Linked DNA regions of Priestia megaterium. The protein of the gene in region 1 interacts with the protein of each later gene in a pairwise test. Links are inferred from orthologs where the notes say so. Each region holds a gene or a part of one and is shown on either strand. Other genes may lie near its edges.

Region 1 (16,214 bases):
TGTTCAAATTCACGTGTACGGAATGTGAAGTTACCAGGTGTAATTTCGTTACGGAAGCTTTTACCCACTTGGCCGATACCGAATGGAAGCTTTTTACGCATTGAGCGCTGAACGTTTTTAAAGTTTACGAAAATACCTTGAGCTGTTTCAGGACGAAGGTAAATTTCATTTGTTGATGTTTCAGTTACACCTTGGTGCGTTTTGAACATTAAGTTAAATTGACGAATTTCAGTGAAGTTAGCTGAACCACACTCAGGACATGTAATTTCATGTTCTTTAATTAAGTCAGCCATTGCATCAAATGAAAGGCCGTCTACGATCATTTCAATGCCTTTTTCTTGAAGCTTTTCTTCAATTAATTTATCAGCACGGTGACGAGCTTTACAATCCTTACAGTCGATCATTGGGTCATTAAAGTTTCCTAAGTGACCAGAAGCTTCCCATGTTTTTGGATTCATTAAAATCGCAGCGTCTAAACCAACGTTGTATGGAGATTCTTGAATGAATTTTTTCCACCATGCTTTTTTAATATTGTTTTTTAATTCTACGCCAAGCGGGCCGTAATCCCATGTATTTGCAAGACCGCCGTAAATTTCAGAACCTTGAAATACAAAGCCGCGATGTTTGGCGTGAGATACGATTTGATCCATTGTTTTTGACATTCTAATTCCTCCTGTAAATGGTAGTAATTCAAGCGAAACAAAAAGAGCGGGTACAAAAAAACTCTCGTCCCTGGGCATATCAACAATATGCCCAGGGACGAGAGTTTTTCCCGCGGTTCCACCCTGGTTGATACAAAATGTATCCACCTTCGTCTGTATATACTCCAGATTGCCTTTTCCTTAAACCATTCTCTAGGCTCCCACCGTCCCTAGTTCGCTTTGTGAAGAGGATTTAAGTACTATTGATCCTTCAGCGTATATCATATGAATTTTAGTAGCTATATATTAGCATATCCTATGCAGAGAAACAATAACCTTGTGCAAAATGGGCTTTTTTTGTGATGTTTTCTTCCGAATTTGAGGGTGAAACCATATCTTTTGTACATATTTTTTGAAAACAAAAAACGTGATGAAAAGTTCGGTTTTCCTTTCATTTCACCCTCTTAGTTTTGTTATAATGAACAAATGGACGAGCGCGAACTTTTAAGTGTAAAGAAATGGAGGAACCTATATGTATGATATTAAAGAGTGGAGACATGTCTTTAAATTAGATCCTAATAAAGAGATTTCAGATGCAGATTTGGAGAAAATTTGCGAATCCGGCACGGATGCGGTTCTTGTCGGAGGATCTGATGGAGTGACTCTAGACAATGTACTGCAGCTGTTAATGCGTATTCGCCGCTACACGGTGCCGTGTGCGCTTGAAGTATCAACAATTGACTCTGTAACGCCTGGGTTTGATTCTTATTTTATTCCGACCGTTTTAAACAGCAAGGATCCAAAGTGGATTGTTGATTTACATCACGCGGCGATGAAGGAATACGGAGAGATCATGGACTGGGATGAAATTTTTGTAGAAGGATACTGCGTACTTAACCCCGAAGCAAAAGTAGCTGAGCTAACGGAAGCGAAAACCGATTTGGATGCAGAAGATGTTGTAGCGTATGCTCGCATGGCTGAACGCATGTTTCATTTGCCCGTTTTCTATCTAGAATACAGCGGAACATATGGAGACCCTGCATTAGTGGCAGAAGTGAAAAATTCGCTAAATGAGACGAAGTTATTTTACGGCGGCGGTATTGAGACAAAAGAGCAAGCAAGTGAGATGGGAGAGCTAGCTGATACAGTTATTGTAGGAAATGTTATTTATACAAATTTATCGGAAGCATTAAAAACGGTAAAAGCGGTAAAAAAGAATATTGCACAGTGAAAAATAAATAAAGTAGAATAGAGAATATATGTTCGATATAGGCGGTGAAAACGTGAATTTTTTAAGTGAAAAATTATTAACAGGATTAAACCCTCAGCAGCAAGAGGCAGTTAAAACAACAGACGGACCATTATTACTTATGGCCGGTGCAGGAAGTGGGAAAACACGCGTATTAACGCATCGAATTGCGTTTTTAATGGCGGAAAAAGAAGTTGCACCTTGGAATATTTTAGCTATTACCTTCACAAACAAAGCAGCTCGTGAAATGAGAGAGCGTGTGGCAAGTATCGTTGGCGGAGTGGCAGAAGATATCTGGATTTCAACGTTCCACTCGATGTGCGTACGTATTTTACGAAGAGATATTGATCGTATTGGCTTTAATCGCAACTTTACGATTTTAGATTCAACGGATCAGCTGTCCGTTATTAAAAACATTTTAAAAGATCAAAACATCGACCCAAAAAAATTCGATCCGCGCTCGCTATTAGGAAGCATTAGTTCAGCTAAAAATGAACTGAAAGTAGCGGAAGAATTTGATAAAACAGCAGCAGGACCATATGAAGAAGTTGTAAGTAAAGTCTATAAAGAGTATGAAAAGCGTTTAAAGAAAAACCAAGCGCTCGATTTTGATGATTTGATTATGACAACGATTCAGTTATTTAAACGAGTTCCTGAAGTGTTAACGTACTATCAGCGCAAGTTTCAATATATTCATGTGGACGAGTATCAAGATACAAACCATGCACAATATATGCTGGTTCGCTTGCTAGCCGCACGATTTGAAAATGTATGCGTAGTAGGGGATTCAGATCAGTCTATTTACCGCTGGCGCGGGGCTGATATTACAAATATCTTGTCATTTGAAAAAGACTACCCAAAAGCCAAAACCATTTTGCTTGAACAAAATTATCGTTCAACGAAAACGATTTTGGCTGCGGCAAACGGCGTCATTGCAAACAATATGAATCGTAAAGTGAAAAACTTATGGACGGAAAACGATGAAGGCCAGAAGATTTATCATTACCAAGCAATGAGTGAGCATGATGAGGCACAGTTTGTAGCACGTAAAATCAAAGAAGCAGTAGACAGCGGCAAACGTAAATATAGCGATTTTGCCATTTTGTATCGTACAAATGCACAGTCGCGTGTAATGGAGGAAGTACTGCTAAAATCTAATATTAACTATACAATTGTCGGCGGGATTAAGTTCTACGACCGCAAAGAGATTAAAGATTTGCTTGCGTACTTGCGCTTAATTGCCAACCAAGATGATGACATTAGCTTAGCTCGTATTGTGAACGTTCCAAAACGCGGAGTTGGAGCTACTTCAGTCGATAAAGTAGCCAATTACGGAAACGTTCATGACATTTCTATTTTCAAAGCGCTTGATGAAGTAGAATTGATGGGGTTAACGGGTAAAGCAACAAAGGCACTTCGTGATTTCCAATCCATGATTTCAAACTTAGCTCAAATGCAAGACTATATGTCTGTAACAGAGCTTGTGGAACAAGTATTAGAAAGAACAGGGTACCGTGAAGCGCTTAAAGTAGAAAAAACAATTGAAGCACAAAGTCGCTTAGAGAATATTGATGAGTTTTTATCTGTTACAAAAACGTTTGAAGAAGCAAGCGAAGATAAGAGCTTAGTAGCATTTTTAACCGATTTAGCGCTTGTTGCTGATATCGATAAGCTTGACGACGAGGAAGAAGAAGAGAACGAACAAGTGATTCTGATGACGCTTCACTCAGCAAAAGGTCTAGAGTTCCCGGTTGTTTTCCTAATGGGTATGGAAGAAGGCGTATTCCCTCATAGCCGATCGTTATTCGAAGATAATGAAATGGAAGAAGAACGACGCTTAGCCTACGTAGGGATTACACGTGCTGAACAAGAATTGTATTTATTAAATGCTCAAATGCGTACACTATTTGGTAAAACAAACGTCAATCCAAAATCGCGCTTCATTGGAGAAATCCCAAGCGAGCTTGTGGAATCTTTAAATGAAACGATGCGCAAGCCTGCTGCTGGTCGTTCAGGGGCTTCAGCTTCGCCGTTTGCAGCGCGCCGACAAGCGGCCGTGGCAAAAACGAAGCTTGTATCAACGGGCAGTGAATCGATTGGATGGAGCGTTGGAGATAAGGCCGAGCATAAAAAATGGGGAATTGGTACAGTTGTAAGTGTAAAAGGAGAAGGAGACTCAAAAGAATTAGACATTGCTTTTCCTAGTCCTACAGGTGTAAAAAGACTGCTTGCTAAATTTGCCCCGGTTACGAAAGTGTAATCGTGAAAAGGAGCTAGAATATGGAGTTTGAGACAGCAAAATCACGCGTTCAAGAATTACGTGACTTATTAAATCAATATGGTTATGAATATTATGTGTTAGATCAGCCATCTGTTCCAGATGCAGAATACGATAAATTAATGAATGAGTTAATTGAAATAGAAGAATCGTTTCCAGAATTAAAAACAGCTGACTCACCTACTCAGCGCATCGGCGGCCAAGTGCTCGATGCGTTTGAGAAGGTTCAGCATCAAACGTCTATGCTAAGTTTAGGAAATGCATTTAATGAAGAAGACCTTCGAGATTTTGATCGCCGAGTGCGCCAAGCCGTTGAAGACGAGTTTTCTTATGTATGCGAACTTAAAATTGACGGGCTTGCTGTATCTCTTCGCTATGAAGATGGATACTTAGTGCTGGGTGCTACGCGCGGAGATGGTACGACTGGTGAAAATATTACTGAAAACTTAAAAACAATTCGCTCGATTCCACTGCGAATTAAAGAACCGTTATCAATGGAAGTTCGCGGAGAAGCATTTATGCCGAGGAAATCATTCGAAGCACTTAATGAAGCAAAAATGGAAAGAGATGAAGTTCCGTTTGCTAACCCCCGTAACGCAGCTGCTGGCTCACTGCGTCAGCTAGATCCTAAAATTGCGGCAAAACGTAATTTAGATATCTTTGTCTATGCCATGACTGATACAGGAGAATTAGAAATCGACTCTCACAGCGAAAGTTTGAATTTACTCGATGATCTTGGCTTTAAAACAAATAAAGAAAGACAGACGTGTGAAACCATTGATGATGTGATTGCTTATATCGAAAGCTGGCAAACGAAACGTCCAGAACTATCTTATGATATTGATGGCATTGTTGTAAAAGTAGATTCATTTGATCAGCAGGCTGAGCTTGGAACAACGGCCAAGAGTCCACGCTGGGCTATTGCTTATAAGTTTCCTGCTGAAGAAGTTGTAACCAAGCTTGTAAATATTGAGCTGACGGTAGGCCGGACAGGTGTCATTACGCCAACAGCTATTTTGGAGCCGGTTCAAGTAGCAGGTACGACGGTACAGCGTGCGTCTCTTCATAATGAAGATTTGATTCGTGAAAAGGACATTCGCATCGGCGATTATGTCGTGGTGAAAAAAGCAGGAGATATTATTCCTGAAGTAGTGAATGTGATTGAAGAGAAGCGAACGGGAGAAGAGCAAGAGTTTACGATGCCCACTCACTGCCCTGAATGTGAAAGTGAACTGGTGCGTTTAGAAGGAGAAGTTGCGCTTCGCTGCATTAATCCAAGCTGTCCTGCTCAAATTCGTGAAGGACTTATTCATTTCGTGTCCCGCAATGCGATGAACATTGATGGACTTGGTGAAAAAGTTATATCACAATTATTTCGTGAACAGTTAATTAAAGATGTAGCGGATATTTATACGCTGACAAAACAGCAGTTAATCGAGCTTGAGCGCATGGGTGAGAAATCTGCGGATAATTTGATTGCGGCCATCGAAGCTTCTAAAGAAAATTCGCTTGAGCGTTTGCTTTTTGGTTTGGGCATTCGCCACGTTGGAGCAAAAGCTGCAAAGACGTTAGCTCAGCACTTTGAAACCATAGACAAGTTAACAAAAGCAACGTATGATGAATTAGTGGCAATTAATGAAATTGGTGCCAAAATGGCTGATGCTATTGTCGCTTACTTTACACAAGAAGAGGTTCAAGAACTTATACATGAATTAAAAGAGTATGGAGTAAACCTTACATACAAAGGACCCAAGCTTGTAAGTGTAGAAAATGTAGATTCTGTTTTTGCTGGTAAAACCGTTGTATTAACAGGTAAGCTTGAACAGCTATCTCGCAATGAGGCAAAAGCACAAATTGAAGCACTTGGCGGTAAAGTCACAGGAAGCGTAAGTAAAAAGACAGACCTTGTTGTGGCAGGGGAAGAGGCTGGTTCCAAACTGACAAAAGCTAACGAGCTTGAAATTGAAGTATGGGATGAAGCAAGGCTACTTACGGAATTAAATAAATAAGAGGTGTGTGTAGTTGAAAAAGATATTGTTACTTTCTCTTGCGGTCATGCTTGTAACTTCAGCGTGTGCACCGAACCTTTCGGACGATAAAGAGACTGTTCAACAAACCAACAACAAGAAAGAAAAAGCAGTTATTCCGAAGTATAGTATTTCAGACGATTATTACCGAACAATTCTTCCATTTAAAGCGGGAGTGGCAAGAGGCTTAGTAGCAGCAAACTTAAATAACCGCTTGGATGCGCAAGAATTTGAAACAGGCTTAATGCGCTTATCGACAGATAGCTATTCTCCGAAAAAATATGTGTATCAAGAAGGCCAGTACCTTGATAAAGATACCATTCGCTCATGGTTAAGCCGTAAGCTGAGTGATAAACAGTTTAAAGATCTTCAAAGCAAAGCAAAAGATGATACGGCGAAAAAGAAGCTTAAAAACACTGGGTTAAACCCAATTGATACAGAAAAAGGCGATTTGAAAACTCGTAACGAAACAAGTCCAATGTACTTAGCGAACATTACTGAGCAAGATTACCTTATTCAAGACGGAGACGATAAGGTAAAACTTGGAGGCGTCACAATTGGTCTGGCGATGAATTCTGTTCATTATTATACAGAGGAAAATGGTTATGCCCGTGAAAAACAACTAACCGATAAAAATATTGAAGAGCAAGGCAAAAAGATGGCCGATGAAATTGTGCAGCGTATGCGTAATATCAAGGGCTTAGAAAACGTTCCAATTCGAGTAGCATTATTCAAACAAAGTGCTAAGTCCTCTTTAACACCGGGTAACTTTATAGCTGTCGGAAATGCAGGTTCAAATGATACGGCCGTTGGCAGCTGGGATAATTTAGACGAGCAATATTATTTATTCCCATCATCAGATGCAACAAAAGATCACCGAGATGATGCGATGAAGTTTGATGAGTTTAAAGCGCAAATCGAAGACTACTTCCCAAACTTTACAAGCGTAGTAGGGAAAGGGTATTACAAAGATGGACAGCTTCAAAAAATGACGATTGATATTCCCGTACAATTTTATGGAAAAGGTGAAATTGTAGGATTTACTCAGTACGTTGCTGGTTTAATGCTTGATCATTTCCCTTCATATATGGAAACGAGTATCTCTATTAACTCAGTAAGCGGACCGGAAGCTCTCATTGTTAGAAAAGCAGATGAAGACAAGCCGTTCGTTCATATTTACGAAGAGTAAGCAAAAAAAGACACTGCTCAAGCAGTGTCTTTTTTTAATTCTATGAAATTGCCTCCTATGAAGAAATGGCGTGAGAATTTTGTCTCGTAAACTTAGCAAGATAATAAGCAGCAAATGCAAATGCATCTTGTTCGGTTGTCCGCTCTTCATACGGGCGTTTTTTATCCAGCTCAAATTCTTTCTGATAATAAGGGATGTGATCTTGAATATAGTGACGCAGCTCGTGAAAGATGGTTTCAACAAGCGGAAGGTAGTCATCAAATTTAAAAATAAATATAATGCCGACTTCTCGCCAGTAAACACCTGAGGCAAACTGCAGGTATTCTGCTTCTTCTTCTCCAAGAGCGGAGACAATTTTATTGGCTTCACATGAATCACAAAAAATGATAGGAATATGAAAGGCTTTATTTAAACAAGCAAAAACATCTTTTTGCAAGGTGGACAAATCCCACTTGAATTCTTCATCTAATACAAACCATCTTCCGCTTTGCTGATACACAGGGCGCTGGTGGATGACTGACTGTATAAGTATTTTATTCAATTTTTATAGCACCTCTTTTACGGTAAAGTAGTTATTCGTTTTCTTTACTTTCCCAAAGACTAGTGAAATTAAAACATGGTGGTGTGTTCTTCTAAAGCATGTTTCTCTTTCTATCTATCTTTTCTAAAAAGAAGGTTATTTTATACCTATGCAAGAGAGAAATATTTTATGACGAAGGAAAAGTATGGAATGTTGTTTGAATGAAATAGATTTGGTATAAAATAGAAGTGATAAATGTAAGCCCTGTCTTGTCTGGCGGGGTTTTTAATATTTTAGGAACTAGTCTCAGAAATGTTGCCTGTTGCTAGTGAAGTTTGGTATTATCAGTATATTGTAGTGGGACGAATATTCGGAGGTGAAGGAACATGTCAAGAATTTCTGTTGATCAAGTAAAACACGTTGCAAACTTAGCGAGACTTGCGGTGACGGATGACGAAGCAGAACTATTTACAAAACAATTAGATGCTATTATTACATATGCAGAACAATTAGATGAGCTAGATACTACAAATGTAAAACCAACTTCTCACGTATTGGATATGAAAAACGTGATGCGTGAAGATAAGCCAGCTAAAGGCTTACCAATTGAAGACGTAGTAAAAAACGCGCCAGACCACAAGGATGGCTACATTCGAGTACCAACTATTTTAGAATAAGGAAGGAGGCTTTACGATGTCTTTATTCGATCGTAAACTTTCAGAACTACATAGCCTTTTACACAAGAAAGAAGTACGTGTACAAGATTTAGTAGACGAATCATACAAACGTATTAATGAAGTAGATGATAAAGTAGGTGCGTTCTTAGCGCTTAATGAAGACAACGCTCGTGCTTATGCAAAAGAGCTAGATGAAGCATTACAAACAAAAGATGAATTTGGCCTATTATTTGGTATGCCGATCGGTGTAAAAGATAATATTGTCACAAAAGATTTACGTACAACTTGCTCTAGTAAAATTCTAGCAAACTTTGATCCGATTTATGATGCAACAGTTGTTCAAAAACTGCAGGCAGCTGAAGCAGTAACAATCGGTAAATTAAATATGGATGAATTCGCAATGGGTTCTTCAACTGAAAACTCAGGTCTTCAGTTAACGCGCAACCCATGGAATTTAGATTACGTACCGGGTGGATCTAGCGGTGGTTCAGCTGCAGCTGTAGCAGCAGGAGAAGTTCCGTTCTCTTTAGGTTCTGATACAGGTGGTTCAATTCGTCAGCCAGCTGCTTATTGCGGTGTTGTTGGATTAAAACCAACGTATGGTCGCGTATCTCGTTACGGATTAGTGGCATTTGCATCTTCTTTAGATCAAATCGGACCAATCACAAATTCTGTTGAAGATAATGCATACTTACTTCAAGCAATTTCAGGCGTAGACCCAATGGATTCTACTTCTGCTAATGTTGATGTACCGGATTATGTATCTGCTTTAACAGGTGACGTAAAAGGTCTTAAAATTGCTGTTCCAAAAGAATACTTAGGCGAAGGTGTGGGCGAAGAAGCTCGCCAGTCTGTTTTAGATGCACTAAAAGTGTTAGAAGGACTAGGCGCAACTTGGGAAGAAGTATCGCTTCCACACTCTAAATACGCATTAGCTACGTATTATCTATTATCTTCTTCTGAAGCGTCTGCTAACTTATCTCGTTTTGACGGCGTTCGCTACGGATACCGTACAGATAATGCTGAGAACTTAATCGAAATGTACAAGCAGTCTCGAAGCGAAGGCTTTGGAAACGAAGTAAAACGCCGTATCATGCTTGGGACATTTGCGTTAAGCTCTGGTTATTATGATGCTTACTACAAAAAAGCACAGCAAGTACGTACGTTAATTAAGCAAGACTTTGAGTCTGTATTTGAAAACTATGACGTTATCATTGGACCAACTACACCAACTCCATCATTCAAAATTGGTGAGAAAACAGATGATCCATTAACAATGTATGCAAACGATATTTTAACAATCCCAGTAAACCTTGCTGGAGTACCTGGTATTTCTGTGCCTTGCGGCTTATCAAATGGATTGCCATTAGGGTTACAAATTATCGGTAAGCATTTCGACGAAAGCACAATCTATCGTGTTGCTCATGCATTCGAACAAGCAACTGAGCATCATAAAGCGAAACCAGCACTGTAAGGGGTGAGATAAAGATGAACTTTGAAACGATTATTGGTCTTGAAGTACACGTTGAGCTTAAGACAAAATCTAAAATTTTCTCAGCAAGTCCAAACGCATTTGGTGCGGCTCCAAATGCTAACACAAGTGTAATTGACTTAGGTTATCCTGGCGTACTACCTGTGTTAAACAAAGAAGCAGTTGATTTTGCAATGAAAGCGGCGCTTGCGCTAAACTGTGAAATCGCAACAGATACAAAGTTTGATCGTAAAAACTATTTCTATCCGGATAACCCAAAAGCTTATCAAATCTCTCAATTTGATAAACCAATTGGCGAGAACGGTTGGATTGAAGTAGAAGTTAAAGGTGAAACGAAGCGCATTCGTATCAACCGACTTCATTTAGAAGAAGATGCTGGTAAGTTAACGCATACAGGCGATGGCTATTCACTAGTAGACTTCAACCGTCAAGGTACACCTCTAATTGAGATTGTATCGGAAGCAGATATGCGTTCTCCTGAAGAAGCATATGCTTATTTAGAAAAACTAAAATCAATCATTCAATATACAGGCGTATCTGACTGTAAAATGGAAGAAGGTTCACTTCGCTGTGATGCCAATATTTCTTTACGTCCAGTTGGACAAGAAGAGTTTGGTACAAAAGCTGAGCTAAAGAACTTAAACTCATTTAACTATGTGCGCCGCGGTCTTGAACACGAAGAAATTCGTCAAGAAAAAGTGTTATTGTCTGGTGGCCTAATCGAGCAGGAAACACGCCGTTTTGATGAGTCTACGGGTGAAACAATTCTGATGCGTGTAAAAGAAGGATCTGACGACTACCGCTACTTCCCAGAGCCTGACTTATTAGAATTACACATCGACGAAGAGTGGAAAGAACGCGTTCGTGCTTCGATTCCTGAACTTCCAGATGCTCGTAAAAAGCGCTATGTAGAAGAGCTTGGCTTACCTGCTTATGATGCAATGGTATTAACGCTAACAAAAGAAATGTCTGATTTCTTTGAAGCAACACTTGCTGCAGGCGGAGATGCTAAACTATCTTCTAACTGGTTAATGGGTGAAGTTTCTGCTTACTTAAACTCAAATCAAAAAGAACTTTCAGATGTAGCATTAACACCTGAAGGTCTAGCTGGTATGATTCAATTAATTCAAGAAGGTACAATTTCGTCTAAAATTGCGAAAAAAGTATTCAAAGAATTAATTGAAAATGGCGGAGATGCAAAGAAAATTGTAAAAGAAAAAGGTCTTGTACAAATTTCTGATGATGCAACTTTACGTAAATTCGTAACAGATGCATTAGATGCAAACCCTCAGTCTATTGAAGATTTCAAAAACGGTAAGGATCGTGCAATCGGCTTCTTAGTTGGTCAAATTATGAAAGCTTCAAAAGGTCAAGCGAACCCACCTATGGTTAATAAAATTCTTTTAGAAGAAATTAATAAACGCTAAATTTGATAACTAAATGTGAGGTGGGTATCCATCTCACATTTATTATGAGTAAGGGCGATCGCGCTGAAGGTATGAATAAAAACCCAAACGTGAATATTGTATATCAAGGTTAATTTCTTTATAATATGTTTGTTCATGCCCCCTCTTGTTGATGATGTAATGTGAGGGGGCATTCTTTCACTGATAAAAGTAGGCAAAGATTTGTGACAAATTATCATTATTAGGATGATGAATATGAAAAGAGCGAGAATTATTTATAACCCGACATCGGGCCGTGAAATTTTTAAGAAAAACTTACCGGAAGTTTTGCAAAAGCTAGAGCAAGCAGGCTACGAAACATCTTGTCATGCTACAACTTGCGCTGGCGATGCAACAGAAGCTGCCAAAGTAGCAGTAGAGCGCCGCTTTGATGTTGTAATTGCAGCCGGTGGAGACGGTACCATCAATGAAGTCGTAAACGGTATTGCCGGACAAGACTATCGTCCGCAGCTAGGTATTATTCCTGTTGGAACAACCAATGACTTTGCTCGTGCCATTAATGTCCCGCGTACAATTGAAGGCGCTGTTGATGTTATTGTAGAAGGTGTAACGAAGCCAATTGATTTAGGCTGTGTAACAAACGACGGAGAAACGCATTACTTTGTAAATATCGCCGGAGGCGGCCGTTTAACTGAATTAACGTATGAAGTGCCAAGCAAGTTAAAAACAATGCTTGGACAGCTAGCTTACTATTTAAAAGGCATGGAAATGCTTCCTTCTATTAAACCAACATCCGTTGAAATTGAGTATGACGGAAAATTCTTTGGCGGCGAGATTATGTTCTTCCTCGTTTCCTTAACGAACTCAGTCGGCGGTTTTGAAAAGCTGGCACCAGACTCTTCTTTAGATGACGGCATGTTTGATTTAATTATTTTAAAGAAAGCAAATTTAGCTGAGTTTATTCGAATTGCGACACTTGCGCTGCGAGGAGAACATATCAATGATCCTCATATTATTTATACAAAAGCGAACCGTGTTAAAATTCATACGAATGATAAAATGCAGCTAAATCTAGATGGCGAGTACGGTGGGTTATTGCCTGGGGAATTTGTAAACTTATATCGCCATGTAGAAATCTTTGTTCCAAAAGCAACAGCTGAATTGATGGAAAAAAATGAGATCGCCTAATTGCGATCTTTTTTCATGCTTTCCTTTGTTTGGCTTTCGCTCTTATGGTACAATCAGTTCAGCATTTTCAAATGACTAAAAGGATGTAACGATAAATGGAAAAATTAAAACCACCTGTAGAAAAAAATGAATATATAGATGTTGCGTTTGAAGATTTAACGCATGACGGAGCGGGTGTAGCGAAAGTGAACGGATTTCCTATTTTCGTTCAAAATGCGCTGCCCGGCGAAAGCGGCCAAGTAAAAGTCATTAAAGTAAAAAAAGGCTATGCGTTTGGCAAGCTTATCAAGCACCATACAATTAGTGAGCAGCGTGTTGAAGCACCCTGTCCGGTATACAAGCAGTGCGGAGGCTGTCAGCTGCAGCATGTAAGCTATGAAGGACAGCTGCAATTTAAACAAAAGCAAGTAAAAGACGTCATGGCGCGAATTGGCCATTTACCTGACGTTCCGGTACATTCGACGCTAGGAATGAACGATCCTTGGCGCTATCGAAACAAAGCTCAAGTTCCCGTAGCAGAGCGAGAAGGCGGTTTGGTCGCTGGATTTTATCAGCAGCGAAGCCACGATATCATTAACATGGATGCCTGTTTGATTCAGCAGCAGGCAAATGATGATGTTGTTCAAGCTGTCAAATCAATCTGTGAAAAGCATGGGGTTTCTGCTTACCAAGAACAAAAGCATAAAGGCTCGCTTCGTCATATCATGGCGCGCTACGGACTTGTAACGGGTGAAATTATGGTTGTAATTGTGACTCGTACAGCTGAGTTGCCAAACAAAAAGCGTATTATAGAAGACATTATCGAAGCCGTGCCGAACGTGAAATCAATTGTTCAAAACGTCAACAGCAAGCGCACGAACGTCATTTTAGGGAACCAAACGAACGTACTTTGGGGAGAAGAATATATTTACGACTATATCGGCGACGTTAAATTTGCCATTTCAGCAAAATCATTCTATCAAGTAAACCCTGAGCAAACGAAAGTGCTTTATGACAAAGCGCTCGAGTATGCAGATTTAACAGGAGAAGAAACGGTCATTGACGCCTACTGTGGAATCGGAACAATCTCGTTATTTCTCGCTCAAAAAGCGAAAAAAGTATATGGCGTTGAAATCGTGCCTGAAGCGATTGAAGATGCAAAGCGCAACGCTGAGCTAAACGGTATTCACAACGTTGAATTCGAAGTAGGCGAAGCAGAGGTCGTCATTCCAAACTGGTACAAACAAGGCATCAAAGCGGACGTCATCGTCGTAGATCCGCCGCGAAAAGGATGCGACGAAGCCCTTTTAAATACCATCATCGAGATGAAGCCGAAAAAAGTTGTCTATGTTTCATGCGGACCAGCAACTCTTGCGCGTGATCTAGCTATTCTAGAAAAAGGCGGCTATGAGACGGTTGAAGTTCAGCCTGTCGATATGTTCCCGCATACGACGCATGTGGAGAATGTGGCGGTGCTTACATTAAAATAAGAAAATTGTTTGAAACACCACTATCATTAGGAATGGTAGTGGTGTTTTATATTGGCTTTTATTTTTAATACAGTACGGAATATACTAAAAGATTTATAGAGAAACAAATAAAAGCAATTATAAATGGGAGTAAAAAGATTCCTAAATATACATAAGGCAAAATGGAGGAAGCAAATTGATTACGTGGGAAACGGATGAAAAAGAGGTAAGTTTAGAAACCATTTTGAATGTAGAAAAAGTATAGGATGTATTGTTTCCAATCCACTTTATTGAATGTGTAACAAAGTATCATGGTGGAGAACCTTCAGCTGATGGATTTAATGTTGGAAAGAGAGAATGTTCTTTTTACCACTTACTAAGTTTTAATCAGGAGAAAAAGGATTACATTTTAAACGTGTATCATGATATTAAATACCAGCTAGTTGATGGTATTTGCCCATTTGGAGATGACATAGCGGATAATCATGTATGTTTTGACTACCGTTCTAACTCTCAGCGGCCTCTTATCGTTTTTATAGATCATGAACTAGCATACGAGAATCCTGAAAGCGGTATGTTTTTCGTCGCCCATTCATTTGAAGAATTTATTAATGGTCTATATGAAGAAGAATAAAATTAAAATAACTTTCCACCAAGAGACTGGGACAAAAGTATTTTAACCCAAGTAAAAAACGAACCATTAATCAACATGTTTGATTCGTGGTTTATTTTTTTGTTAGGGCAAATAAGTGTCGTCTGTTTCGTTCCTTTTAGCAGTTGATTGGAGGGCAAGGCGAAGACTCCTGCGGGAAAAGCGGAATAGGTGAGACCCCGCAGGAGCGCAAGCGACGAGGAGGCTCAGCGGCCGCCCGCGGAAAGCGAAGTCTTGCACGGAAATCAACTGCGGTTCCATACAAGCTCATCTATACTAGTTGTTCGCCTTTAAAATACATTCATTTCATTATGATGTCTCAACCTCTTTTAGGTTAAATAAGTACGGAAAAGGTAAAGGTAGCATTTCTATAACAAAAGCAGCAAAAGCTTGATATAAAAGCATTATCCGCTTGTATGTCCGTTTTATTTTGCAGTTTGTCCACCCCACCAACACAGCAAATTTCTGAATATACTTTTTTTAAGGTTTTCAATATTTTAGGAATTATAATAAAGAAGCAATAAATGAAAACATTATATTTGTGGTAAGAGGTGAAGGGACATCATGTATAGAGCAATTGCTATTATAGCGGGTTCTGTGTTAATTGGATTTGCATACAATTGGTTTTTAATCCCCCATAAAGTGCTAAGCAGCGGAATTAGCGGTATTGCTATGATTATAGGAATTTTAACGCCTGCAAGCACGGGAACAATGAATTTTTTGTTGAATTTACCCCTTTTAATTATTGGTTTTATGAAGTTAGGAAAGCGGTTTGTTTTACATACGCTGCTGTCCGTTGTGGCTTTATCAATTGCTTTATACGTGATTCCCTTGAGAGCTGTTAGTACAGATCCTATTCTGTCAGCTGTTTTTGGAGGAGTTTTAACTGGAATTGGCGTAGGGTTTGTTTTTCGTCAGTCAGCTTCGACAGGTGGATTTGATATTATTGCGATGCTTCTTACGCATAAAAAAGAATTTCCGCTTGGCGCTATATTATCAGCGATGAATGCCGTGGTCGTATTTGTTTCAGGTTTCTTTGTGAATTGGGACGCGGCTTTATATACGATGCTTTCGATTTTCGTCACAGGAAAAGTAGTGGATGCGATTCATACTCGCCACATTAAGCTCACGTTAACCATTATTACGAGAAAAGGCGAAGAAATGAAGCAGCAGCTTCTTACGAATTTGGTGCGCGGTGTGACGTTAATGAACGGTGAAGGAGCTTATTCAAGAGAAGACCGTAAAATATTAATGACGGTGATTTCACGCTATGAGCTTGCAAACCTCAAGCAGTTAATTCAATCTGTGGATCCTGAAGCTTTCGTAAATATTACGGAAACGGTAGAAGTAATGGGGCTGTTTCGACGGGATGCCTATTAATATATTTGTTATTTCAGCGCCGATTTATGATAAATAGCCATTTTTATAGTATAAAAGTTATAAAAAA
Region 2 (16,050 bases), 1.1 Mb from region 1 along the record:
GAGATAATGTCTGGACCAGCAGCGATTTTGAAGTCTTTCATATTGATGCTTACAACGACAATAACAAGTCCTTCTTCAGATAAAATACGGCGGTCACGAAGTACGATATTTCCAATGTCACCAATTCCGCTTCCGTCAATATATACAGAGCCTGAAGGGATTTTTCCAGCTACTGAAGCTTCACTGTCGCTTAAAGCTAGCACCTCTCCATTATCCATAATGAAGCAGTTTTCTTCAGGAACTCCACAGTCTGTTGCAAGTTTGATGTGCATCTTCTGCATGCGATACTCACCGTGAATTGGCATAAAGTATTTTGGTTTCATCAAACGAAGCATTAATTTTTGCTCTTCCTGTCCGCCGTGTCCAGAAGTATGAATATCGTTTAGAGCACCGTGAATAACCTCTGCTCCTGCACGGAATAGCATATCAATTGTTTTGCTAACACTTACTGTATTTCCTGGAATAGGTGAAGATGAGAATACAACCGTATCTCCAGGGATAATTTGAATTTGGCGGTGAGTACCATTTGCAATTCTAGATAGCGCTGCCATCGGTTCACCTTGGCTGCCTGTACATAAAATAGTCACGCGGTTAGCTGGAATTCGGTTAATTTGAGAAGGCTCAATGAACGTATCTTTTGGACATGAAATATATCCAAGCTGTTGGCCAATCTCAATAGCTGCTTCCATACTGCGTCCGAATACAGCAACTTTGCGGTTATGCAATACGGCTGCTTCCACTACTTGCTGTAAGCGGTGAATATTTGAAGCAAACGTTGCAAAAATAATACGGCCGTCTACTTTACGGAAAATGTCATGAATGCTGTCACCTACGCGGCGCTCAGACATCGTAAAGTTAGGAATTTCACTGTTTGTACTGTCTGAAAGCAAGCATAGAACGCCTTCTTTACCGATTTCAGCCATTTTTGTTAAGTTAGCCGGTTCGCCCACTGGTGTAAAATCAAACTTGAAATCTCCTGTATGTACGATTTGTCCGTTTGGTGTTTTTACCACAATTCCGTAAGAATCAGGAATACTGTGAGTTGTGCGGAAGAACGTTACCGATGTTTTACGGAATTTAATTACGTCATCTTCAGTAATTTCATGAAGCTGAGCTGTACGAAGCAACCCATGCTCGTCTAATTTGTTGCGAAGAAGTCCAAGGGCTAATTTCCCTGCATAAATAGGAATGTTTAATTCTCTTAATAAGTAAGGAATTCCGCCGATGTGATCTTCATGACCATGTGTAACGAAAAGGCCACGGATTTTATCTGCATTTTTTACCAAATAACTGTAGTCAGGAATAACGTAGTCAATTCCTAAAAGCTCATCTTCAGGGAATTTAATTCCTGCATCAATAAGAATAATTTCATCTTGAAACTGTACGGCATACGTATTTTTACCGATTTCGCCTAGTCCACCCAGGGCGAAAACTGCCGTTTGATTATTTTTTACAAATTTCATTTTCATCATATCTCCAATACTTTAAAATCTTCATGCTGTTGTTCATATTCTAGATAGTCTCCAGTCACTGCTTGAACAAACTCAATATTAATTGAACGCGCTTTTAACTTTTTACGAACGTCACGCTCAGAATCTGCGTTCACATACACTGTTTTTGTATTCTCACGTACAGCTACTTCACTCATTTTTTCTTGAAAATAAACTTTAAAAATCATAACAAAAATCTCTCCTTAATTCCGAAATTCAAATAACTTATTTTATTATATTATAAAATGTGTATGTATTTCATGTATTTTCTAAAGAAACTTGCTTTCACTACATTTTAGTCATCTAAATATAACAAGTCAATTAATTATAGAATAATATTAATAGGAAACGGATACAAGACTATATTTTCCGGGCGTATAAAAAATAAGGGCTATTCCATTGTACGATGCAGACACACACTCTGCAAATTTTACAACAGAAAGCCCTAAAAAAATCGATTATGCCATCGTTTTTTTACGCAATAATTCATTCCAGCGTTTTAGCAGCCTTTTTCGAAAATCTTTTAACATGATTTTTCAGCTCCTTTGTTTTTTTTCGATACCTGCCTGTCTCTCTCTGTACTTTTATTATATGATGAAAAGGGAGAGGTTTCTCGTGGTTAAATATGGAAAAAATGTAAATAGGAACGTCCATTTATAGAGAAATCAGTGCTTGTTTGGTATAATTGGAAATGCCTAACAAAGAGATAAAAAATTATAAAAAATAAGGTGATAAACGTGGAACGAAAGATTATTTTTTTTGATATTGATGGAACGTTATTGGATCATGATAAAAAACTGCCTGCTTCTACAAAAAAAGCTGTCCAGCTGTTAAAAGAGCAGGGGCATGAAGTGGCAATTGCAACTGGAAGGGCTCCTTTTATGTTTAAAGATCTGCGTGAAGAGTTGGATATTCAAACATATATTAGCTTTAATGGTCAGTACATTGTCTTAAATGGAGAAGTTCTTTACAAAAAGCCGTTAAATAAAGAAGAGCTTCAGGATTTAACGGCTTTTGCTGTTGAGCATGATCATCCTGTCGTATACATGGATCATGAAGATATGAAATCAAACATTGAATTTCATGATTATATCGAATCCAGCATCAGCACGCTGAAAATTGGATTTACCCACCCTCACCACGATCCTGCTTATTTCAAAGGGCGTGAAATTTATCAATCCCTCTTATTCTGTACAGCGGGAGAAGAAGCTCCTTATGAAGAAAAATTTAAGAAATTTGACTTTATTCGCTGGCATGAATTTTCAACTGATGTTCTCCCAAAAGGTGGATCAAAAGCGCGAGGAATTGAGACCATGATTGAAAAGCTTGGCTTTGATAAAAAAGATGTATATGCATTCGGAGACGGCTTAAACGATATCGAAATGCTTGAGTTTGTCGGAAATGGCGTAGCGATGGGAAATGCGGAAGAAGTCGTGAAAGAAGTGGCTGATCTTGTTACAAAAGATGTAGCAGAAGGTGGTATTCTCCACGGATTAGAGCTAGTAGGATTGTTAAAATAAGAAAAAACGCGAGCTCTAGCTCGCGTTTTTTAGCGTTCATATGGAAAAGCATTTTCAGGTTCTTGAAATGGATGTTCTTTATTAATGTAATCATAAAACATAATTCCGTCTAAATGATCAATCTCGTGCTGAAATACGACAGCAGGAAGGCCTTTCAAACGAATTTTCACTTCTTCGCCTTCAAGCGTTGTGCCTTTTACTGTGATGCGTGCATATCGAGGAACAAATCCTGGGATATCTTGATCGACAGACAAGCAGCCTTCACCGCCTGTAAGGTATGTCTTTTCAACTGAGTGGCTAATGATCTTAGGGTTAAATAATGCATAGCTGTATAGCTTGCCTTTTTCATCCGTAACGTGTACCCCAATCATTCGTTTTGATACATTAATTTGAGGAGCGGCAAGTCCGATACCAGATCGCAGTCCATATTTAGCAGCAATTTCAGGGTCTTGGCTGTTTTTCACATATTCTAATAAGCTATGTAAAATCTTTTTGTCTTCTTCAGAAGCAGGTAACGGTACTTCTTTTGCTACTTCTCGCAGCGTTGGGTGTCCGTCTTGGATAATATCGTTCATTGTAATCAACTTTCACATCTCCCTAGGCTATTTTATAGGTATAAAGTGTACCAAATCCGTATAAAAAAGTCATTACCTCGACCTTGACCACAGAAATGTTTCTACTAATTATATGTATCAAACATTTGGAAAAACATGCATAAGAAAAAATAAAAGCGGCAGTTAGCCGCTTTTATTGTATAATTACCAGCCGCCACAGCTGCAGCCGATAATAACTAATAAAATGAACAGTACGATTAATAACACGAAACCTTTATTAGAACCGCCGCAGCCATATCCACCATAACCCAACATAATGTAACCTCCCGTAGTTATCAATCCCAAGGTAAAAAGTAATAAACTCCCTTTTTTTCACGATTGGGTTAGTATAATATATTAAAAGGTGGAAAAAGGGTGTAGATAAATTGCTAATTTCCTACAAAAATTGTATAATGACCCATGGATAAGGGAGGATTTACCAAATATGAAATGCGTCGGAAGATATATAGTTATTGGCATTGCTGCTATGTCACTAGCAGGCTGTGCAGAGGGCTCATCGCCTGAACTTGAGGTATATAATGGATTAGAAAAAGTGGTAGCACAAGAAAAGCAATTTGCTGATCAGCAAAAACCGTTAGCTGATTTAGAACAGCAAGAAAATGCGATATACGACCAAATTATTGAGCTAGGGATTAAAGATAAAAAGAAAATAAAAAATAAAGCACAAAAAGCGCAGCAGTTATTAGATGAGCGTGAAAATAAATTACAAAAAGAAGAAAAAAGCATCAGCGCTTCGCAAAAACAGTTTGAAGCGACAGAGCCAAAGATCCAAAAGCTAGAGGACGGCAAAGCAAAAGAAGAGGCGCTTGAACTATCTTCGTTAATGAAGAAGCGTTATAAGGCCTACCAGTCCTTACATGATGCCTATCTTCATTCCATTGAATTAGATCGTCAGCTATATACGCTCTTTGAAAAAGACAATGTGAAATTAGAGAATCTTGAAACACAAATCGCTTCGATCAATGCTACTTATAAAGAAGTTGAAAAGAAAAAAGAAACGTTTAACACACTAACAGCTGACTATAACAAAGCCAAAGAAGATTTTTATAACAAAACGAAGTTAAAGGTGAAAAATAGCGAGGATAAATAAGAAGGCCTGTGAAGTTTACAGGTCTTTTTTTTTGGCTGAAAAGGAAGGTTTTCTGAAATAAAGAAAGAGTTTCGACACGATTCAAGTAAAAATTACAAAAGGTTATTGTTTTAAAAAATCGTTTATTTGTGGCAAGATAGGAGATGTGCAGACGTAAAAAAAGAGAAGGTTATTATAAAACATATAATACAGTTTGTATCTGTGTAATAGTACAGCATGTCTTTTTTATGTGTTTTATTTCACAAACTAAAAAAGCGTAATTTCTTGATGTAAATGCATTGACGAACTGTTTTAGTGTATTGTAAACTAGGTAGCGTAGTAAGTGTTGTATTAATCATTTTTGCAAAATAATTAATACAGTTTAACGAAACGCTCGTTTCGCTTAAACTTTCCTTTTACGTAAATGTTTGCACAGAATTCGCTGGGGAATACATAGAAATGTTAAGGATTAGCGAATTCAAAAAGCTACTCGACAAAATATGACTTTTACTTGTCCATTTGGGACATTCTAAAAGCGTGTATGTTTGTTTGATTAGTAAAATGAATTTATACGGCTTAAATGAAAGGAAGAGGTGACTTAGATGGCTGCTAAAACTAAAAAGGCTATTATTGATGTATCAAAGCAACTTGATAAAATCGCTGAGCAGTACCAAACGTTCCAAATTCTTAATGAAGAGGGCGAAGTAGTAAATAAATCAGCGTTGCCAGATTTATCTGACGAAAAATTAAAAGAGTTAATGACTCGCATGGTATACACTCGTATTCTTGATCAACGTTCAATTTCATTGAACCGTCAAGGTCGTTTAGGTTTCTATGCACCAACTGCTGGGCAAGAAGCTTCTCAAATCGCTTCACATTTCGCATTAGAAAAAGAAGACTTCATTTTACCTGGGTACCGTGATGTGCCTCAGTTAATTTGGCATGGTCTTCCACTATATCAAGCGTTCTTATTCTCTCGTGGTCATTTCCACGGTAACCAAGCGCCAGAAGGTGTAGATGTACTTTCTCCACAAATCATCATCGGTGCACAAATCGTGCAAACTGCTGGTGTGGCACTAGGTCTTAAAAAGCGCGGTAAAAAAGCAGTAGCGATCACTTATACAGGTGACGGCGGAGCTTCACAAGGTGACTTCTACGAAGGTATGAACTTCGCAGGTGCATTCAAAGCTCCAGCAATCTTTGTTGTACAAAACAACCGCTTTGCAATTTCAACACCAGTTGAAAAGCAATCTGCAGCACGTACAATCGCTCAAAAAGCAGCGGCTGTTGGTATCCCAGGCGTTCAAGTAGACGGTATGGATGCACTAGCAGTATACGTTGCAGTAAGCGAAGCTCGTGAGCGTGCAGTAAACGGTGAAGGTCCAACTTTAATTGAAACATTAACTTACCGTTATGGTCCACATACAATGGCTGGTGACGATCCAACTCGTTATCGTACAGCTGAGCTTGACACTGAGTGGGAAAAGAAAGATCCACTTGTTCGCTTCCGTAAATTCTTAGAAGCTAAAGGCATCTGGAATGAAGAAGAAGAAAACAAAGTAATCGAGCAAGCTAAAGAAGATATCAAACAAGCTATTAAGAAGGCTGACGATTATCCAAAACAAAAAGTTACAGATTTAATGGAAATCATGTACGAAACTATGCCTTCAAACTTACAAGAGCAATATGAAATCTACAAAGAGAAGGAGTCGAAGTAAGCCATGGCGCAAATGACAATGATTCAAGCGATTACTGATGCGTTACGCACAGAAATGAAAAACGACGAAAACGTATTAGTTTTTGGTGAAGACGTTGGCGTAAACGGTGGAGTATTCCGTGCGACTGAAGGTCTTCAACAAGAATTCGGCGAAGATCGCGTATTCGATACGCCATTAGCTGAATCTGGTATCGGTGGTCTTGCTGTGGGTCTATCGACTCAAGGTTTCCGTCCGGTTCCTGAAATTCAATTCTTTGGTTTCGTATACGAAGTACTTGATTCTGTATCAGGTCAAGCTGCACGTATGCGCTACCGTTCTGGCGGTCGCTGGAATGCACCAATCACATTCCGTTCACCATTTGGTGGAGGCGTTCATACACCAGAACTTCACGCTGATAGCTTAGAAGGTATCGTAGCATCTCAACCTGGTCTAAAAGTTGTAATTCCTTCAACTCCATACGATGCAAAAGGTCTTTTAATTTCATCAATCCGTGATAACGATCCGGTTGTATACTTAGAGCACATGAAGCTTTACCGTTCATTCCGTCAAGAAGTACCTGAAGAATCATACACTATTGACTTAGGTACAGCTGATGTGAAACGTGAAGGTACAGACGTAACGCTTATCGCTTACGGTGCAATGGTACACTCATCGTTAAAAGCAGCTGAAGAACTAGAAAAAGAAGGTATCTCTGCTGAAGTAGTGGACTTACGTACAGTTCAACCTTTAGATATCGATACAATTCTTGCATCAGTTGAAAAAACTGGTCGCGTAGTAGTAGTTCAAGAAGCTCAAAAACAAGCTGGTATCGCAGCTAACGTTGTAGCTGAAATTAACGATCGTGCAATCTTAAGCTTAGAAGCACCAGTATTACGTGTAACAGCACCGGATACTGTGTTCCCATTCTCTCAAGCTGAGGGCGTATGGTTACCAGACCACAAAGACATCGTTGAAACAGCTAAGAAAGTACTTGAATTTTAATTAGCATTTTACTGTGATAGAAATCAGCTTTGTGCTGATTTCTGTCTTAGATAAAATAAACACTAACAAATTGAACGCAACTAACTAGGAGGGTGAAGACACGTGGCATTTGAATTTAAACTGCCGGATATCGGTGAAGGTATCCACGAAGGTGAAATTGTAAAATGGTTCGTAAAAGCTGGAGATGAAATTGATGAGGATGATGTACTAGCAGAAGTACAAAATGACAAAGCTGTTGTTGAAATCCCATCTCCTGTAAAAGGTAAAGTATTAGAAGTAAAAGTTGACGAAGGTACAGTAGCTACTGTAGGACAAGTTATCGTTACTTTTGATGCTCCTGGATACGAAGACTTAAAATTCAAAGGTGACGATCATGATGATGCACCAGCAGAAGAAGCTAAAGAAGAAGCTTCAACTGAAGAAGTGACTGAAGAAGCAACAGCTCCTGCAGCACAAGCTGATGTTGATCCTAACCGCAAAGTAATTGCTATGCCTTCAGTGCGCAAATATGCTCGTGAAAAAGGTATAGACATTAAAGCTGTTCCTGGTTCAGGTAAAAACGGACGTATTGTTAAAGATGACATCGATAGCTTCTTATCTGGTGGCTCTACAGCTACAGCAACTGCTGAAGCTCCAGCTAAAGAGGAAACTGCTTCAGCTGAACCAAAAGCAGCAGCAGCACAAGCTATTCCTGAAGGCGATCTACCAGAAACTCGCGAGAAAATGAGCGGTATCCGTCGTGCAATCGCAAAAGCTATGGTTAACTCTAAACACACTGCTCCACACGTAACATTAATGGATGAAATCGATGTAACAGCTCTTGTTGCTCATCGTAAAAAATTCAAAACAGTTGCAGCAGATCAAGGTATTAAATTAACATTCTTACCTTACGTGGTAAAAGCGTTAACTTCAGCACTTAAGAAGTTCCCAGCTCTTAACACTTCAATTGATGATTCTACAGATGAAGTAATTCAAAAACATTACTACAACATCGGTATCGCTGCTGACACTGAAAAAGGTCTTTTAGTACCAGTTGTGAAAAATGCTGATCGTAAATCTGTATTCGAAATTTCGGATCAAATTAACGACCTTGCTGGAAAAGCACGTGATGGTAAATTAGCTCCTGCTGAAATGAAAGGCGCTTCTTGTACAATCACAAATATCGGTTCTGCTGGTGGACAATGGTTTACTCCAGTTATCAACCATCCAGAAGTTGCAATTCTAGGTATCGGACGTATCGCTGAAAAACCAGTTGTACGCGACGGTGAAATTGTAATTGCTCCAGTATTAGCATTATCACTAAGCTTTGACCACCGTATTATCGATGGCGCAACAGCTCAAAACGCTCTTAACCAAATCAAGCGTTTATTAAATGATCCAGAATTATTATTAATGGAGGCGTAATAAATGGTAGTAGGAGATTTCCCAATCGAAACTGATACTCTTGTCATTGGTGCTGGCCCTGGTGGCTACGTTGCAGCAATTCGTGCAGCTCAATTAGGTCAAAAAGTTACAATCGTAGAAAAAGGTAATCTTGGAGGCGTATGCTTAAACGTTGGTTGTATTCCTTCAAAAGCATTAATCGCTGCAGGTCACCGTTTTGAACATGCTAAACATTCTGAAGACATGGGGATTATCGCTGAGAACGTAACAGTTGATTTCTCTAAAGTTCAAGAATTCAAAAACGGCGTTGTAAACAAACTTACTGGCGGTGTTGAAGGCCTTCTTAAAGGTAACAAAGTTGACATCGTAAAAGGTGAAGCTTACTTCGTTGACAGCGAAACTGTACGTGTAATGGATGAAAATTCAGCACAAACGTACAAATTCAAAAATGCAATCCTTGCAACTGGTTCTCGTCCAATCGAGATCCCTGGATTCAAATTCTCTGAGCGCGTAATCAACTCTACAGGTGCATTAGCGCTTAAAGAAGTTCCTAAAAAATTAGTTGTAATCGGCGGAGGTTACATCGGTACTGAGCTTGGTACTGCTTTTGCTAACTTCGGTACAGAAGTTACATTTGTAGAAGCTGCTGATGAAATTCTAGCTGGTTTTGAAAAACAAATGAGCTCTCTTGTTAAACGTAACCTTAAGAAAAAAGGAAACGTTGAAATCTATACAAAAGCAATGGCTAAAGGTGTTGAAGAAACTGCTGATGGCGTACAAGTTACGTTTGAAGTAGGCGGAGAGTCAAAAGTAATCGATGCTGACTACGTATTAGTTACTGTAGGTCGCCGTCCTAACACTGATGAGCTTGGTCTTGAGCAAGTTGGCGTTAAAATGACTGACCGTGGTCTTATCGAAATCGATAACCAAACTCGTACATCTGTAAGCAACATCTTTGCAATTGGTGATATCGTAACTGGACCACCACTTGCACACAAAGCTTCTTACGAAGGTAAAATCGCAGCTGAAGTAATCGCTGGCGAACCTGCTGAAATTGACTATTTAGGAATTCCAGCAGTTGTATTCTCTGAGCCTGAGCTTGCATCTGTAGGTTATACTGAAGCACAAGCGAAAGAAGAAGGATTAGCTGTTAAAGCTTCTAAATTCCCATTCGCTGCTAACGGACGTGCGCTTGCACTTAACGCTGCAGAAGGCTTCTTGAAGCTTATCACTCGTAAAGAAGACGGAGTAGTTGTTGGTGCTCAAATCGCTGGACCTAGCGCATCTGACATGATCGCTGAGCTTGGTCTTGCTATCGAAGCTGGCGTAACAGCTGAAGATATCGCATTAACAATTCACGCTCACCCAACATTAGGTGAAATCACAATGGAAGCTGCTGAAGTAGCTATTGGAAGCCCAATTCACATTGTAAAATAATGTTTTTAAAAAGCTGATGCGTATGCATCAGCTTTTTTTTTTGAAGAAAACGGTTTTCATCAAGTATCAGATGCTTGTCAGACAGTTTTTATTGCTGATGAGTATCTCCTTTAGAAGAAACGTGTAAAAAGCGCTGAGGCAGTCTTAAATGAGCTCTAGATGCATACATATGAAGTGGGACGTGCTTTCCTTATAGGTAGATAAAAAATTGCTTCTTTGGATAACGAATGAAAAGGCGGCGAAGGAGCTATGAAGACATATTTCGTTTGGAGCTTACACATTGTTATTTGGATAGGTTATTCACTGGTTGAATTGCTATCAAAACGTGATCAATTGACATCTAAAATTATTTTGTTTTTAGTATTTGCTTATTTAGCTTACGGCATAGCAGAAATGAACGTCAAATCTAAAAGACTGGCGCTTATGATGACGGGCACAACGTCAGCTATCTGCTTGACATGTTATCAACTAATTTTATTTTGCACGGCGTAAGAGTGCATAAAAAAAGCGTTAGCTTATATAAGCTAACGCTTTTTTTATCTTACACAGATTTCTTTTCTTTTTTTAATGCGCCTTCTTCTTTAAATGCTTTCATTAATGAGAAGACCGTTAACACCAGCACAATTGAAAATGGAAGTGCTGCTATAATCGCAGCCGTTTGGAGTGCATCCAAGCCACCTGTCCAAAGCAGAATGATTGCTGTTAACGATTGAATTAAGCCCCACGTAAGCTTAATAGAGCCTGAAGGATTTAGATCACCATTTGTTGTCTGCATTCCTAAAACAAATGTAGCTGAGTCAGCTGATGTAATGAAGAATGTAGCAATTAAGCAAATAGCGACAATGGACATGAACGTACCAAATGGAAACTGTTCAAGTACGTAGAATAAAGCAACTTCTGTTCCTTTATTATTGATAACATCCATAACAGGAAGATCCTTGAAAAAGTCTAAGTAGACCCCAGAACCTCCGAATACGGCAAACCATAATCCGCCAAATACGGTCGGAACAGCTAGTACACCAATTAAAAATTCTCGAATGGTTCTACCTCGTGAAATACGAGCAATAAACGTACCAACGAACGGTGCCCAGGCGATCCACCATGCCCAGTAGAAAATTGTCCAATCTTGAACCCAGGTGCTGTTATCAAACGGGCTCAATCGAAAACTCATCGACGGCAAGTTTTGAATGTAGCTGCCAATTGTTGTAACGAATAAGTCCATAATAAAGTTGGTTGGACCTGCAAATAACAAGAATAGCATTAACAGAATAGCTAAAACAATATTAATGTTACTCAAATACTTAATACCTTTGTTCAGACCTGTCTGTGCTGACAGCATGAACAAGAACGTCACGATAATAATAACAATTAATTGAGTCGTGAAATTATTATCAATACTTGGCGACAAGTAAGAGGCTCCACCAGTAATTTGAATAGCGCCCAGTCCTAGAGATGTTGCCACCCCAAAAATAGTTGCAAATACGGCGATGACGTTTATGATCGTTCCAAGAGGTCCATCAACACGTTTTCCTAATAGTGGACGTAAAATATTACTGATTATGAACGGGTAACCTTTTCTAAATTGAAAATATGCAAGGGCCAGTGCAAGAACGGAATAAATAGCCCAAGGATGTAAACCCCAGTGGAAAAACGAATAACGTAGAGCTGCACGAGCTGATTCTGCTGTACCGCCTTCACCAGAAGGTGGAGTATGAAAATGATTGATTGGTTCTGAAACACCCCAGAATACAAGTCCAATCCCCATACCAGCACTAAATAACATAGCAAACCACGAGACATAACCATACTGAGGCTTTTCGTCAGGTTTACCTAGTTTAATGTTTCCGTACTTTGAAAAAATTAAGTACAGCGTAAAAACTAAGAATAATGTAGCTGCTAATAAATAATACCAGCCAAATTTCTCGATGATAAAACTATGTATTGCCGATGTGACAGGTGTAAGCGCTGCGCTTCCTAGCACAGATTCCGGAATAACACCCCATACGATAAATACTGCAGCAATAATAACCGAAATGATAAAAACAGGAGTCAGTTTTTTCATCGATTATCACTCCTTTCCTATTCTATTTTACATAACATAGTTTCTCATATAACCTTTTTAGCTATACATGAAACCACATGGTTATACATTCTAGTAAAGTTTGTATGAAATGTCTACCCTATTAGTAAGAAAAAAAGGCAAGATCTCAAATTCTTATTTTTCGTAATTATTTTAAAGTGCCGAAATAGATATGAAATTAGACATAGTTTTTTCATATAAATAGAGATGATGCTAAGGGGTCAGTTTTTTGAAAACAAATATAACATTTATGAGAAAAATATTTTTAATGTGACATACTAATTAGTTGTTGACATATTTAATGTGACATAATAATATAATATCAAGAGTTGTAAAACGCTTACAAAAAAAGACGGTTAAAGGGGAGTTTACAAAATGGGAACAATCGTATGTCAAACATGTAACTGCACAATTGATCATTTCGAAGATGAGAAAGTGACGCGATTATACTCAACATGTAAAAGCGGAGAATGTCAAAAAGCAGATGAAGATTTAGATTAATTCAATAAAAAAAGGTGCGGAATTCCGCACCTTTTTTTTATTGAATTGCTTTATGTTCTTTAATGACACGAAATGTCTTTAATTCAAAATCTTCCGGACCCTGCACTGGTAAACCTGCCTCTAAGTTTGTTTCAATGTAGGTTAAATTTTCCTCAGTGATGATTTCCCCAGGAATAAAAATAGGAATACCAGGAGGATAGACCATTACAAATTCTGCAATAATACGACCTGCTGACTCATGAAAAGGTACCACTTCGGTTTCAGCGTAAAAAGCATCACGAGGTGTTAAAGCCAATACAGGAATATCAGGTAATAAAATAGCCGGTTTTGCCGTTGTCTCAGAAAGGTTATGGAATTTTGCGGATAACTCACGCAGAGCTGTGACAAGACGTGAAAGATCTTCTTCTGTATCTCCGGGCGTGATAATACATAGAATATTATAAAGGTCAGACATTTCCACTTCGATATTATGAGCTTCACGCATCCATTTTTCTACGTCATAGCCCGTAATTCCTAAATCTGAAACAGAAATAATTAATTTAGTAGGGTCTAAATCATACGTAGCTTTTGTGCCTAAAATTTCTCTGCCTATACATCGGATATGCTCAATTGTATTAATTTCTTTTCGTGCTTTTTCAGCAAGAGAAATTGCACGTTCAGCCAGCTCTTTTCCTTCTGTAGCTAGACGTTTTCGTGCAACATCTAAAGAAGCCAGCAGCAGATAAGAGGTTGATGTTGTTGTCAGCATGCTTAAAATAGACTGTACGCGTTTTGGAGAAATTAAGCCTTCGCGTATGTTTAAAATGGAACTTTGCGTCATAGAACCGCCTAATTTATGCACGCTTGTTGCTGCCATATCTGCACCGGCCTGCATAGCAGACAGAGGCAAATCATCATGGAAGTGAATATGAACGCCGTGAGCTTCATCAACAAGTACAGGCACTTGATACGAGTGGGCAATTTCTACGATTTTACGAAGGTCTCCGGAAATTCCAAAGTAAGTTGGATTGATAACAAGCACTGCTTTTGCTTCAGGGTGCTGCTTTAAGGCTTTTTCTACAGAGTCCGATGTAATACCGTGAGAAATGCCAAGATTTTCGTCAATTTCAGGATGAATAAAAATAGGCGTAGCTCCTGAAAAAACAATCGCACTCATAACAGATTTATGCACGTTTCTAGGAACGATAATTTTATCTCCAGGTCCACATGTCGCCATAACCATTGCCATAATTGCTCCGCTCGTTCCTTGAACAGAGAAAAAAGTATGATCAGCACCAAATGCTTCTGCAGCTAAATCCTGCGCTTGTTTGATAATGCCTTTTGGCTGGTGAAGATCATCAAGGGGACCGATATTAATTAAATCAATGGATAAAGCATCATCGCCAATAAATGAGCGGAATTCAGGATCCATTCCATTTCCTTTTTTATGTCCAGGGATATGGAATTGTGTTGGGTTTTTCTTAGCGTGATTAACTAATCCAGTAAATAATGGAGTTGAAAATTGAGAAGACAACTTTGCTATACACCTCTTTTATCATAAATTGTCAGTCCCTCTAAGCAAAGCTTAGAGGGACTTTGATTGTTTTTTTATCAAATTACAGCATTCAATTTTATATATCAAAAACTAATGGCTGTTGAATTATACATATTAAAATATCAGATCTTTTTTCTACAAAAGAAATTCAACAGAAATTCTACTCCGCAGTTTTCTTGATTTTAACCATTATATAAATGAATGAAACGCGTATGTTTACTACTGTTTGATAATATAAATACAATTTTTAGTTAAAAAAATACAAGTAATTGTAAACTGCTTATTACTTATTATTTTATAGTTCTTTATGTTTTGAAAATCCCCATAAAACAAAAGAATTATAGCACTTATTAACCTATTTGCAAAGATATTTTAAAGAGAAAATAAAAAGAAAAAAAAGGAGAAATTCTTTTGGGTGAAAAGAGAATAAATTTTGTGTACATTATAGATTGTGATAGAGTTAAGAATATAGATATACATAGAATGAAGAAATAAATGGAGTGATGAGAAGTGGAATATCAATACCCTATCTCCCTTGATTGGAGTACAGAAGAAATTATTGATGTAGTGAAGTTTTTTGAAAGCATTGAACGAGCTTATGAAAAAGGTATTGAGCGTGATCACCTAATGGCAGTCTATCGCCGATTTAAAGAAATTGTGCCAAGTAAAGCAGAAGAAAAAACAATCTGTAACGATTTTGAAGACCAAAGCAAATACTCTTCTTATCGAACGATTCAAAAAGCAAAGGCTGCTTCTTCTGGAGATATCATAAAAATGTAAAAAATGAGACTGGGACAAAAGTAGTTTAGCCGAAGTAAAAAACGAATCATTAATCAAATTGTTTGATTAATGATTCGTTTTTTTTTGTTACGGTGAACATAGAGTTTATCTGTTTCGTTTCTTCTAGCAGTTGATTGGAAGGCAAGGCGAAGACTCCTGCGGGGAAAGCGGAACAGGCGAGACCCCGCAGGAGCGCAAGCGACGAGGAGGCTCACCGGCCGCCGGCGGAAAGCGAAGCCTTGCAGGGAAATCAACTGCGGTGTCACAAGCGTTTCAGCTTATGTATCCCATTTATTGGTCTTTCGATGAGCTTCCTTTCGTTATGTGTCACCCTCATTTTTTTATATCAATTCGTTAAAATTATGCATATGCTTTTTTAGTTAGTTCATATAATGGAGTTACCGTATGAAATGTTTGTTCAATACGAGCCATCCATTCTTCGCCGCTCATTGCAATCGCTTCTTCTTTTGGAATTGTAATGCCGCATAGGATCTCAGCTTTTTTAACCGTCTCTAGACGTTCAAACAAACTCTCTAAGTCTTCAGAAGATAAGTCGCCCATTTTTTTACTATCAGGTTTTGTATGATCTTTCGACCAAACAAACGAGTCTGGGATATTTTGACGAATCTCCTCCATGTTTTGTTTTAGCAGCTTTCCAAATTGTTCTTTAATAGGTGATTCGTAAATGACGGCAAACCACACAAAGACGTGTGTTTCCCAAAGGCCAATTTGAAAATGAGGGAGCTTTTTATACCCGCGTTTACTGTTAGCAAAGGCTACCCACGTATCTGCTGGCGGGTTAACTGTTCTTCGTGCATGTTTGGCAATATGTACGAACATTTCATCTCCACAAAGTGAAGAAAGAGTAGGAGCAAAATGATTGCTCAATTGTTCGAATTTTGGGCGTATCGTTGTCTTGATGGCTTCCATACGTGCATCAAGC

Evidence for each region.
Region 2: the proteins of pcrA (region 1) and lpdA interact in binary tests that used the Escherichia coli proteins (3 or more experiments, as listed by UniProt). The link is inferred for Priestia megaterium from one-to-one orthologs.

What each region holds. Positions count from the first base shown.
Region 1 is NZ_CP023317.1:240,674-256,887, forward strand. Bases 1,544-4,537 are described here. They hold pcrA (DNA helicase PcrA), read left to right. Parts: upstream 1,544-1,924; coding sequence 1,925-4,150; downstream 4,151-4,537. Other genes in these bases: pcrB (heptaprenylglyceryl phosphate synthase), read left to right, coding at 1,544-1,872; ligA (NAD-dependent DNA ligase LigA), read left to right, coding at 4,171-4,537. In the rest of the region: CEQ83_RS01350 (glycine--tRNA ligase), read right to left, coding at 1-662; more of pcrB, read left to right, coding at 1,174-1,543; more of ligA, read left to right, coding at 4,538-6,177; CEQ83_RS01370 (CamS family sex pheromone protein), read left to right, coding at 6,191-7,384; CEQ83_RS01375 (DUF3920 family protein), read right to left, coding at 7,440-7,925; Asp-tRNA(Asn)/Glu-tRNA(Gln) amidotransferase subunit GatC, read left to right, coding at 8,291-8,581; Asp-tRNA(Asn)/Glu-tRNA(Gln) amidotransferase subunit GatA, read left to right, coding at 8,598-10,055; Asp-tRNA(Asn)/Glu-tRNA(Gln) amidotransferase subunit GatB, read left to right, coding at 10,070-11,500; CEQ83_RS01395 (diacylglycerol kinase), read left to right, coding at 11,735-12,667; 23S rRNA (uracil(1939)-C(5))-methyltransferase RlmD, read left to right, coding at 12,763-14,136; CEQ83_RS01405 (SMI1/KNR4 family protein), read left to right, coding at 14,387-14,749; CEQ83_RS01410 (hypothetical protein), read left to right, coding at 14,893-15,105; CEQ83_RS01415 (YitT family protein), read left to right, coding at 15,332-16,147. UniProt on the Escherichia coli protein: A helicase with DNA-dependent ATPase activity. Unwinds DNA duplexes with 3'-5' polarity. Translocates on single-stranded DNA with 3'-5' polarity. Initiates unwinding more efficiently from a nicked substrate than double-stranded DNA.
Region 2 is NZ_CP023317.1:1,349,017-1,365,066, forward strand. The notes cover bases 8,176-11,005. They hold lpdA (dihydrolipoyl dehydrogenase), read left to right. Parts: upstream 8,176-8,799; coding sequence 8,800-10,212; downstream 10,213-11,005. Other genes in these bases: CEQ83_RS06800 (dihydrolipoamide acetyltransferase family protein), read left to right, coding at 8,176-8,796; CEQ83_RS06810 (hypothetical protein), read left to right, coding at 10,462-10,704; CEQ83_RS06815 (glycine betaine uptake BCCT transporter), read right to left, coding at 10,754-11,005. Also shown: rnjA (ribonuclease J1), read right to left, coding at 1-1,463; CEQ83_RS06765 (DNA-dependent RNA polymerase subunit epsilon), read right to left, coding at 1,469-1,678; CEQ83_RS06770 (Cof-type HAD-IIB family hydrolase), read left to right, coding at 2,228-3,010; def (peptide deformylase), read right to left, coding at 3,040-3,594; CEQ83_RS06780 (YjcZ family sporulation protein), read right to left, coding at 3,769-3,879; CEQ83_RS06785 (YkyA family protein), read left to right, coding at 4,049-4,714; pdhA (pyruvate dehydrogenase (acetyl-transferring) E1 component subunit alpha), read left to right, coding at 5,296-6,411; CEQ83_RS06795 (alpha-ketoacid dehydrogenase subunit beta), read left to right, coding at 6,415-7,392; more of CEQ83_RS06800, read left to right, coding at 7,495-8,175; more of CEQ83_RS06815, read right to left, coding at 11,006-12,274; CEQ83_RS06820 (GapA-binding peptide SR1P), read left to right, coding at 12,668-12,793; CEQ83_RS06825 (aminotransferase class I/II-fold pyridoxal phosphate-dependent enzyme), read right to left, coding at 12,831-14,306; CEQ83_RS06830 (UPF0223 family protein), read left to right, coding at 14,838-15,107; CEQ83_RS06835 (hypothetical protein), read left to right, coding at 15,238-15,465; CEQ83_RS06840 (YktB family protein), read right to left, coding at 15,468-16,050. UniProt on the Escherichia coli protein: Lipoamide dehydrogenase is a component of the glycine cleavage system as well as of the alpha-ketoacid dehydrogenase complexes.